DNA from 2 places in the Arthrobacter flavus genome. Region 2 is predicted to be linked to the other one. Evidence: riboswitches for the same ligand, from Rfam matches in the RefSeq annotation. Region 2 holds a riboswitch; the other holds the start of a gene.
The links. Region 2 has a riboswitch for S-adenosylmethionine ahead of ABD059_RS12925 (aminotransferase class V-fold PLP-dependent enzyme). Riboswitches for the same ligand answer to the same signal wherever they lie in the genome.
Positions count from the first base shown of each region.

Region 1: it holds a riboswitch for S-adenosylmethionine, as region 2 does, so the genes downstream of both, sfnG (dimethylsulfone monooxygenase SfnG) here and ABD059_RS12925 (aminotransferase class V-fold PLP-dependent enzyme) in region 2, are expected to answer to the same signal.

Region 1 is NZ_BAAAIJ010000001.1:50,424-54,706, reverse strand. It holds gene acs (acetate--CoA ligase) at 1-403, shown strand, start outside; gene ABD059_RS00285 (acetate uptake transporter family protein) at 578-1,273, shown strand; SAM riboswitch class I at 1,344-1,448, shown strand; gene sfnG (dimethylsulfone monooxygenase SfnG) at 1,455-2,600, shown strand; gene ABD059_RS00275 (O-acetylhomoserine aminocarboxypropyltransferase/cysteine synthase family protein) at 2,600-3,931, shown strand; gene ABD059_RS00270 (CoA-binding protein) at 3,928-4,283, shown strand, end outside.
Region 2 is NZ_BAAAIJ010000051.1:39,114-43,396, reverse strand. It holds gene rsgA (ribosome small subunit-dependent GTPase A) at 1-164, shown strand, start outside; gene ABD059_RS12935 (cold-shock protein) at 267-470, shown strand; gene hisN (histidinol-phosphatase) at 672-1,481, shown strand; SAM riboswitch class IV at 1,535-1,648, shown strand; gene ABD059_RS12925 (aminotransferase class V-fold PLP-dependent enzyme) at 1,685-3,049, shown strand; gene ABD059_RS12920 (class I SAM-dependent methyltransferase) at 3,133-3,891, shown strand; gene ABD059_RS12915 (metal ABC transporter solute-binding protein, Zn/Mn family) at 3,940-4,283, shown strand, end outside.

The DNA of each region.
Region 1 (4,283 bases), on a different contig from region 2:
CAACGTGTCCGGGCACCGGCTCTCGACCATCGAAATCGAATCGGCCCTGGTCGCCCACCCGTGGGTGGTCGAGGCGGGAGTCTGCCCGGTCTCCGATCCCCGGACCGGTCACGCCATCGCAGCGTTCGTGGTCCTGTCCCCCTCGGCCGGCACCGATCCGACCGACGGGGCGGACGTGGTCCGGGTGCTGCGGGACCACGTCGCAACCGTGATCGGACCGATCGCGAAACCGGCCGCCGTCGTCGTCGTCGACGACGTTCCCAAGACCCGGTCCGGCAAGATCATGCGCCGGCTCCTGACCCAGCTGTACGAAAACACGGCCCTCGGTGACACCACGTCGCTGCAGAACGAGGGGTGCGTGCCCGGTATCGCGGCGGTACTCGCTGCACGCAGCGACCCGTAGCTGCGCGCAGCGACCCGCGCCTCCTTCCGGTGAGCAACCTGGACATCGGTGGTCACCATGTCCCTCACGAATGTCCAGGTTGACCCGCACTGTCCAGGTTGCTCACCCTTCCGGGCATCGATCCCCCAGGAGGAAGCGTTTGCGCTGATACCGCGCGTGTGATCGGGTGAGAACATGAGCGTTGACGAGGATGAACAGGGGCGGCGCGAGGAACGGCTGGCGATCACCCGGATTGTGCTCCGGCCCACCGGAACACCCCTCCCCCTGGCGTTCATGGCGCTGGCCGTGGCGACCATCGGCGTCAGCGCACTGCAATTGGGGATTATTCCGACCCAGGAGGAACAGATCGTTGCGCTGGGGATCCTGGTGCTCACGGTGCCGCTGCAATTGTTCTCCTCAATCATCGGCTTCGGTGCCCGCGATCCGATTGCCGGGACAGGGATGGCCATGGTCGCCGGCACCTGGGCGCTGATCGCGGTGGCGATGCTGGTCACCCCGGACGGCGCATCGATTTCCGCGCTCGGGGTGCTGCTGATTACCGCGGCGCTGGCCATGCTGGCACCGATCCTGGGCGCGAAAGGCAAACTGGTGGCTGCAGCAGTGCTCGCTGGTTCCGCGCTGCGGTTCGCTATCACCGGCGTCGCCCACCTGACCGGCTCGGACGGGTGGGAAACCGCCGCCGGAATCTTTGGGTTCGCCCTCGGTGCGCTGGCGATCTACGCGGCAATCGGCTTCGAAACGGAGGAAGCCGGCGGGCCGTTCCATCTCCCGCTGCTGCGCCGCGGATCGGGCACCAAACCGCTGGCCGACGACATGGGTGAACAGGTCGAAGGGATTGCCCGGGAGGCGGGCGTCCGCCGCCAGCTCTAAAAGGGCTTCCACCTGCTGCAACGGAGAGCAACAATGTTGGCCCACGGGGGTGGTGCTGTCACACTGGTGGAGACCATCCCGAGCGGTTGAGAGATCTGGCTCATTGACACCGCAGCAACCCTGGCCACTGCCTACGGCAGTGACATTAGGGTGCTAATGCCAGGCACGATGGAGGATCACTATGGCTATTGACCTTTCCCAACCCCTGAAGTTCGCGTACTGGGTTCCCAATGTGAGCGGCGGCCTGGTGGTCTCCACCATTGAGCAGCGCACCAGCTGGGATTTCGAGTACAACAAGAAGCTGGCCCGCATCGCCGAGAACGCCGGCTTCGAGTACGCCCTCTCGCAGACCCGGTATGCGGCGAGCTACGGGGCGGACAAGCAGCACGAGGCGACGTCGTTCTCGCTGGCCCTGCTCGGCGCGACCGAGAAGCTGAAAGTGATCGCCGCCGTCCATCCGGGCATGTGGCAGCCCGGTGTCCTCGCGAAGTTCATCATCACCGCCGACCACATTTCCGGTGGTCGAGCGGCCGTGAACATTGTGTCGGGCTGGTTGAAAAGCGAGTTCACCGGTTTCGGTCTCCCCTGGCTGGAGCACGACGAACGCTACGTCCGCACCGAGGAGTTCATCAGGATCCTCCGCGGCCTCTGGACAGAGCAGAACTTCTCGCAGTCCGGCAAGTATTACAACATCACCGACTTCACCCTCAACCCGCCACCGGTTGACGTGCCCGGGCGGCCGCACCCCGAAGTCTTCTTCGGGGGAAACTCCACCGCCGCGCAGGCCACTGCCGGCCGGGTGGCCGACTGGTACTTCTCCAATGGGAAAGACCTTGAGGGGTTCAAGGAGAACATCGCCGGTGTGCAGGCCTCAGCCGCCGACGTCGGCCGCCACCCCCGGTTCGGACTCAACGGTTTTGTGATTGCCCGCGACACCGAGAAAGAAGCCCGCGAGACCCTCCGGGAGATTGTGGCCAAGGCGCACAAACCGGCGGTGGAAGGGTTCCGCAGCGCGGTCCAGGAGGCTGGGGCCTCGACCAAGGATGGCAAGGGCATGTGGGCGGACTCGTCCTTCGAGGACCTGATCCAATACAACGACGGCTTCAAAACCCAGCTGATCGGCACCCCCGAGCAGGTTGCGGAACGGATCGTCGAGTACAAGAAGATCGGCGTGAACCTGATGCTGACCTGCTACCTGCACTTTCAGGAGGAGGTCGAAGCCTTCGGCAAAGACATCCTCCCCATTGTCCGCGAACTTGAGGCGGACCTCGCCCGTAAAGCGGGCCTAGATTTCAATGTTGACAACCAGATTAAGGCAGGTGTCTGATGGCTGATCGCAGCTTCGGTTTCCGCACACGCGCTCTTCACGCGGGTGGCACCCCCGACTCGGCACATGGTGCCCGGGCCGTCCCCATTTACCAGACGACGTCGTTCGTGTTCAAGGACACGAACGACGCCGCCAACCTCTTCGCGCTCCAAAAGTACGGCAACATCTACTCACGGATCGGCAACCCCACGGTCGCCGCCTTCGAGGAGCGGATCGCTTCCCTGGAGGGTGGCATCGGGGCGGTCGCGACGGCGTCGGGCATGAGCGCCGAATTCATCACCTTCGCTGCGCTCTGCCAGGCAGGGGACCATATTGTCGCCGCGTCGCAGCTGTACGGCGGCACCGTCACCCAGCTCGACGTGACGTTGCGCCGGTTCGGCATCGACACAACCTTCGTCCCCGGTACTGATCCCGCTGACTATGCTGCGGCCATCCAGGACAACACAAAGGCCGTGTACGCCGAGGTAATCGCGAACCCCTCGGGGGAAATCGCCGACATCCAGGGGCTGGCGAAGATCGCCCACGACGCCGGTGTCCCACTGATCATCGACTCCACCCTGAGCACCCCCTACCTGATCCGACCCATCGAGCACGGGGCCGACATTGTGATCCACTCCGCGACGAAGTTCATCGGCGGGCACGGGACCACCCTGGGCGGCGTCGTCGTCGAAGCTGGAACCTTCAACTGGGGTAATGGCCGATTCCCCACCATGACCGAGCCGGTCCCGTCCTACGGCAATATCCAGTGGTGGGCCAACTTCGGCGAGTACGGCTTCCTGACCAAGTTGCGCACCGAGCAGCTGCGGGACATCGGCCCGTCGCTGTCCCCCATGTCCGCGTTCCAGCTGCTTCAGGGGGTCGAGACGCTGGCCCAGCGGATGGATGAACACCTCTCGAACGCGCAGGCGGTCGCCGAGTGGCTGGAGAACGATCCGCGGGTGGAGTACGTCAACTATGCGGGGCTGCCCTCGCATCGGCATTTCGAGAGGGCGGCCAAGTATCTGCCGCAAGGCCCCGGCTCGGTGTTCAGCTTTGGGGTGAAGGGCGGCCGCGTGGCGGGGCAGACGTTCATCGAGTCGCTGCAGCTGGCCTCACACCTGGCCAACGTGGGCGATGCCCGCACCCTGGTCATCCACCCCGGGTCGACGACGCATCAGCAGCTCTCCGCCGAGCAGCTGGTCACGGCGGGTGTCCCCGAGGATCTGGTGAGGATTTCGATCGGACTCGAGGATCTGGACGATATCCTGTGGGACATCGACCAGGCACTGGACCTTGCCACTGCAAACCCAAAGGGGACGACACCTACACCGCACGAGGGAGTGACTGCATGAGCGCCGATCTGGAAACGGCACGGACCTGGGAGGGCCCGTCTGCCCCCGAACGACTCTCGCTCCTGCGTCATGCCAAGTCGGTGGCGATCATCGGGGCGTCGGATAAACCCTCCCGCGCGTCGTACTTCGTCGCCACCTACCTGCAGTCGTCGGCGCCTTACCGCCTGTACTTCGTGAACCCGGTGGCGAAAGAGATTCTGGGGCAGCCCGTGTACGCGTCCCTGGCCGACCTGCCGGAAGTCCCCGACATCGTCGATGTGTTCCGTAAGCACGATGACTTGCCCAGCGTCCTGGAGGAGATAAAAGCCGTTGGCGCGAAAACGCTGTGGCTGCAGTTGGGGTCCTGGCATGA
Region 2 (4,283 bases):
ATGACCGGCTCGCCGTGAAGTGCGGCCTGGACCCCTGGGTGAGCGAGGGACGGGCTGGCGTGTCGGGACCCGTCCGGCTGGCATCGCTCCGGCGGTTGCTCGGTTCCAGCGCCCCCGAACCAAAGGGAAATACGCAGGAAGCTAAAGAGCTCGGCGAACAGTAGACCTGATAGGCTTAAAGCAGTTGTGGTGTTAAGCACTTGTTTTCATCTCAACGAGAACCCCGAAGCACGGGGGGATTCTCACACACAAGGAATATGAAAAAAATGGCAACAGGTACAGTCAAATGGTTCAACGCTGAAAAGGGCTTTGGATTCATTGCTCCTGACGACGGCGGCGCGGATGTATTCGCCCACTTCTCAGCAATCAACTCCAGCGGATTCCGCGCCCTCGAAGAGAACCAGAAGGTGAACTTCGAGACCACGCAGGGCCCCAAGGGACCGCAGGCCGAGAACATCACCGTTATCTAATAACCCAGATACGTAGCCCGTCCCACTGGACGGCTCCCCACAGGACACCGACGCGGCTCACCGCCGCCGGTGTCCTGTGGCGTTTAAGGCGCCCAATGCCTAACGTATCCGGGCATTCACTGGGCATCTACGGAACAGGACTAGAGCCACGGGGCCGAGCATATCCCGCACTATCCCGGGCATAGGCGATAGGTTGAAGGTATGAACCACCGCCAAAGCTATAACGATGATCTGCGCCTTGCCCACGTCATGGCCGATTCTGTAGACGACCAGACCATGTCGCGATTCAAGGCCCAGGATCTGGTGGTGGAGACCAAGCCAGACCTGACCCCGGTAACCGATGCCGACAAGGCTGCCGAGGAGTCGATTCGTGGCCAACTCTCCCGCGCCCGTCCCCGCGACGCGGTCCTCGGTGAAGAGTTCGGGAGTAGTGGTGCCGGCTCGCGCCGCTGGATCATCGATCCCATCGACGGCACCAAGAGTTTCGTGCGGGGCGTCCCGGTTTGGGCCACCCTGATCGCCCTGATCGACGACGGGCAGCCCGTCGTGGGCCTGGTCAGCGCGCCGGCCCTGGGTAAGCGCTGGTGGGCCGCCACCGGGACCGGCGCCTACATGGGCAAATCCCTTGCTGCGGCAAGCCGGCTCAAGGTATCGAATGTTTCTCGGCTTGAGGACGCCTCAATGTCTTATTCAAGCCTCTCGGGCTGGAAGGAAAGAGGAAACCTGCCAGAATTCCTCACGCTGACCGACTCAGTGTGGCGCAGCAGGGCCTACGGCGACTTCTGGTCTTATTGCCTGGTTGCGGAAGGCGCAGTCGACATCGCCTGCGAACCCGAGTTGAACCTGTACGACATGGCGGCCCTGGTGCCGATCATCACCGAGGCCGGAGGGCGCTTCACCTCGCTGGAAGGCACCGATGGACCGTTCGGTGGAAACGCTTTGGCCACCAACAGCACCCTCCACAACGACGTGTTGCAGATCCTCAACCCCGATGTTGATGACCTGCTGTAGGACGCCGTAACAAAAAGCCTGGGGCACCCACCGTGCCCTAGGCTTTTTCTATTGGTCACGAGTGCCAGCGCTAAACCCCGGTTTGCTGGCCGGCAACCCTCCTCTTCGCGGCGGGGTGCCCCGGGTGACGACCTGGCCGTCCCTGACTGGGCTGGCAAGCGCGGACACCCCGCTGTGGGGTCCACCACCGTTGGAGATCCAGCATGACTATTGCAACCATCGAACCGTTCGACCCTTCCACCTCAACCGTGAATCCGTTGGCGAAGGTGGTAGGAGCTGACCTGGTGGTGCCGCTACTGGGGGGCGGCGAGCTACGCTACGTCAATCTCGACTACGCCGCGTCCGCTCCGGCACTGGTCGAGGTCCTCGACTTCGTCAACACGATCATCCCCTTCTACGCCAGCGTCCACCGTGGCGCCGGCTACACCTCCCAGGTCTCCACCTCGCTCTACGAGAATGCCAGGACGACAGTGCGGCGCTTTGTCGGTGGACGCAGCGACGACTCGGTGATCTTCACCCGCAACACCACCGACTCGCTGAACCTGCTGGCCGGCTGCGTGCCCGCGACCGGGGAGGTGCTGTATCTGGATCTTGAACACCATGCCAACCTCTTGCCCTGGCAGCGGCTCCCCCACCGCAGCCTCACGGCCGCCGTGACACTCGCCGAAACCCTGGAGCGGGTCCGAGCCGAGCTGTCCACCGGAGGAATCAGTCTGCTGGCGGTCACCGGCGCATCCAATGTCACCGGTGAGCTCCTCCCGATCAGTGAACTCGCTGACCTGGCCCACGCCCACGGGGCGCGCATCGTGGTGGATGCCGCCCAGCTCGCGCCCCATCGTCGGATCGACATCAGCCGCGACGGTGTTGACTATCTGGCCTTCTCAGGTCACAAGCTCTACGCACCGTTCGGTGCTGGTGTGCTCGTGGGCCGACCGGACTGGCTGGACGCCGGGACCCCGTACCTGCCCGGCGGTGGGGCCGTACGGCGGGTTAAGGTCGATTCAGTCTCCTGGGCCACCGGACCGGCCCGCCATGAGGGGGGCTCACCCAACCTGGTGGGCGCTGCCGCCCTTGCCCATGCTGCCGAGGTACTGGCGTCGCTGGACGTGGATGCCTGGCACACCCATGAACAGGCCCTCCGCTCCGCGTTGGTTTCCGGACTCGCAACGCTACCGGGAGTCACTGTGCACCAGCTTTTCCAGGACAGCGCTGACCCCATCGGGGTGGTGAACTTCTCGGTATCCGGTTACGACGCCGGACTCGTCGCCGCGTATTTGGCAGCCGAACACGGGGTGGGTCTCCGCGACGGCAGGTTCTGTGCTCATCCCCTGCTCCAGCGGCTCGGACTGCCGTCTGGATCGTTGCGGGCCAGCGTAGGTCTAGGATCGCGGCTCGCCGACGTCGACCGACTCCTGGGCGGCCTCCGGTCTCTCCTCTCCGATGGCCTCACTGCTGACTACGTGGTAGACGAGGAACGCTGGGTGCCGGCCGCCGAGACACGGACCTTTCCGGTGTGGGCTCCCCACACGCCGGGAACGGCGGGCGCAGCGCCCTGCTCCATCGACTAGCCTCAGCATCCCGTAGGCCCAGGAGGCAATTGTCCGGGGCGGGATAGGCTTGGATTGCACCCATCGAGAACAGGAGCACTCCCATGCCCCGCGGCGGCCCACGTCTGCACAACACCCGGCGAATCCACCTCGCTGGCGGCTACCTCGACGGGGGTGCGCAGTACGACCGGGTCCGGCCCGGGTATCCCCCCGACATTGTTCACTGGTTGATTCCCGCCAGCGCGTCTGCCGCAGCCGACGTCGGAGCAGGCACCGGAATCTTCACCGCAGAGCTCCTGAAATGCGGCCTGCAGGTGACCGCCGTCGACCCCTCGGCGGACATGCTGGGGGTCCTCGCCGCCAAGCTCCCCGCGGTGGACGTTGTGGTCGGGACCGCCGAGGCGACCGGCCTGCCACCTTCCACGGTCAACCTGGTAACCATCGCTCAAGCCTGGCACTGGGTCGATCCAGTGGCAGCCACCACGGAGGCGGCACGGATCCTCACACCGGGCGGACGACTCGGCCTGATCTGGAATCAGTTGGATGTTTCACTTCCGTGGGTGCACCGGCTGAGCCGGATCATGCACGCCGGGGATGTCTACAAACCCGACTATCGGCCGGCGATTGGACCTGAGTTTGGGGCCCTTGAACAGCGAACGATCCAGTGGGCGCAGCCGCTGACCACCGCCGAGATCGTCGACCTGGCCAAATCCAGAAGCTACTACCGTCGGGCCGGCCCGGAGATTCGGGCCAGGGTCGAGGCCAACCTCGACTGGTATCTCCACGAGCATCTGGGATTTACCCACGACGCCCGGGTTGAGTTGCCGTACTTCACCCACTCCTGGCGGGCAGACCGCCGGTAGATGGCCGGAACACTGTTGCTCAGGCATTCCGATACGTTAGATTTAGGTATGCCGAAACTTTTGGTTCAGTGGGTTCTTCTCCTCGCACTCGCCCTCACCGGGTGCGGGGCCAGCCCGGCCGCTCAGACGAGGCCAGCCGACGAGGATGACCGCCCACTGGTGCTGACCACCTTCACTGTGCTCGCTGATCTCGCAGATCAGGTGGGCGGCGGGCACGTCCGGGTGGAATCCATCACCAAGATCGGCGCCGAAATCCACGGCTACGACCCGACGCCGTCGGACCTGGTCAATGCTCAGGACGCCGACCTGATTCTCGATAACGGTCTGGGCCTTGAGCGCTGGTTTGAACGCTTCCTGCTGTCGGTGGATGCCCCGCACGCGGTCCTCTCCGA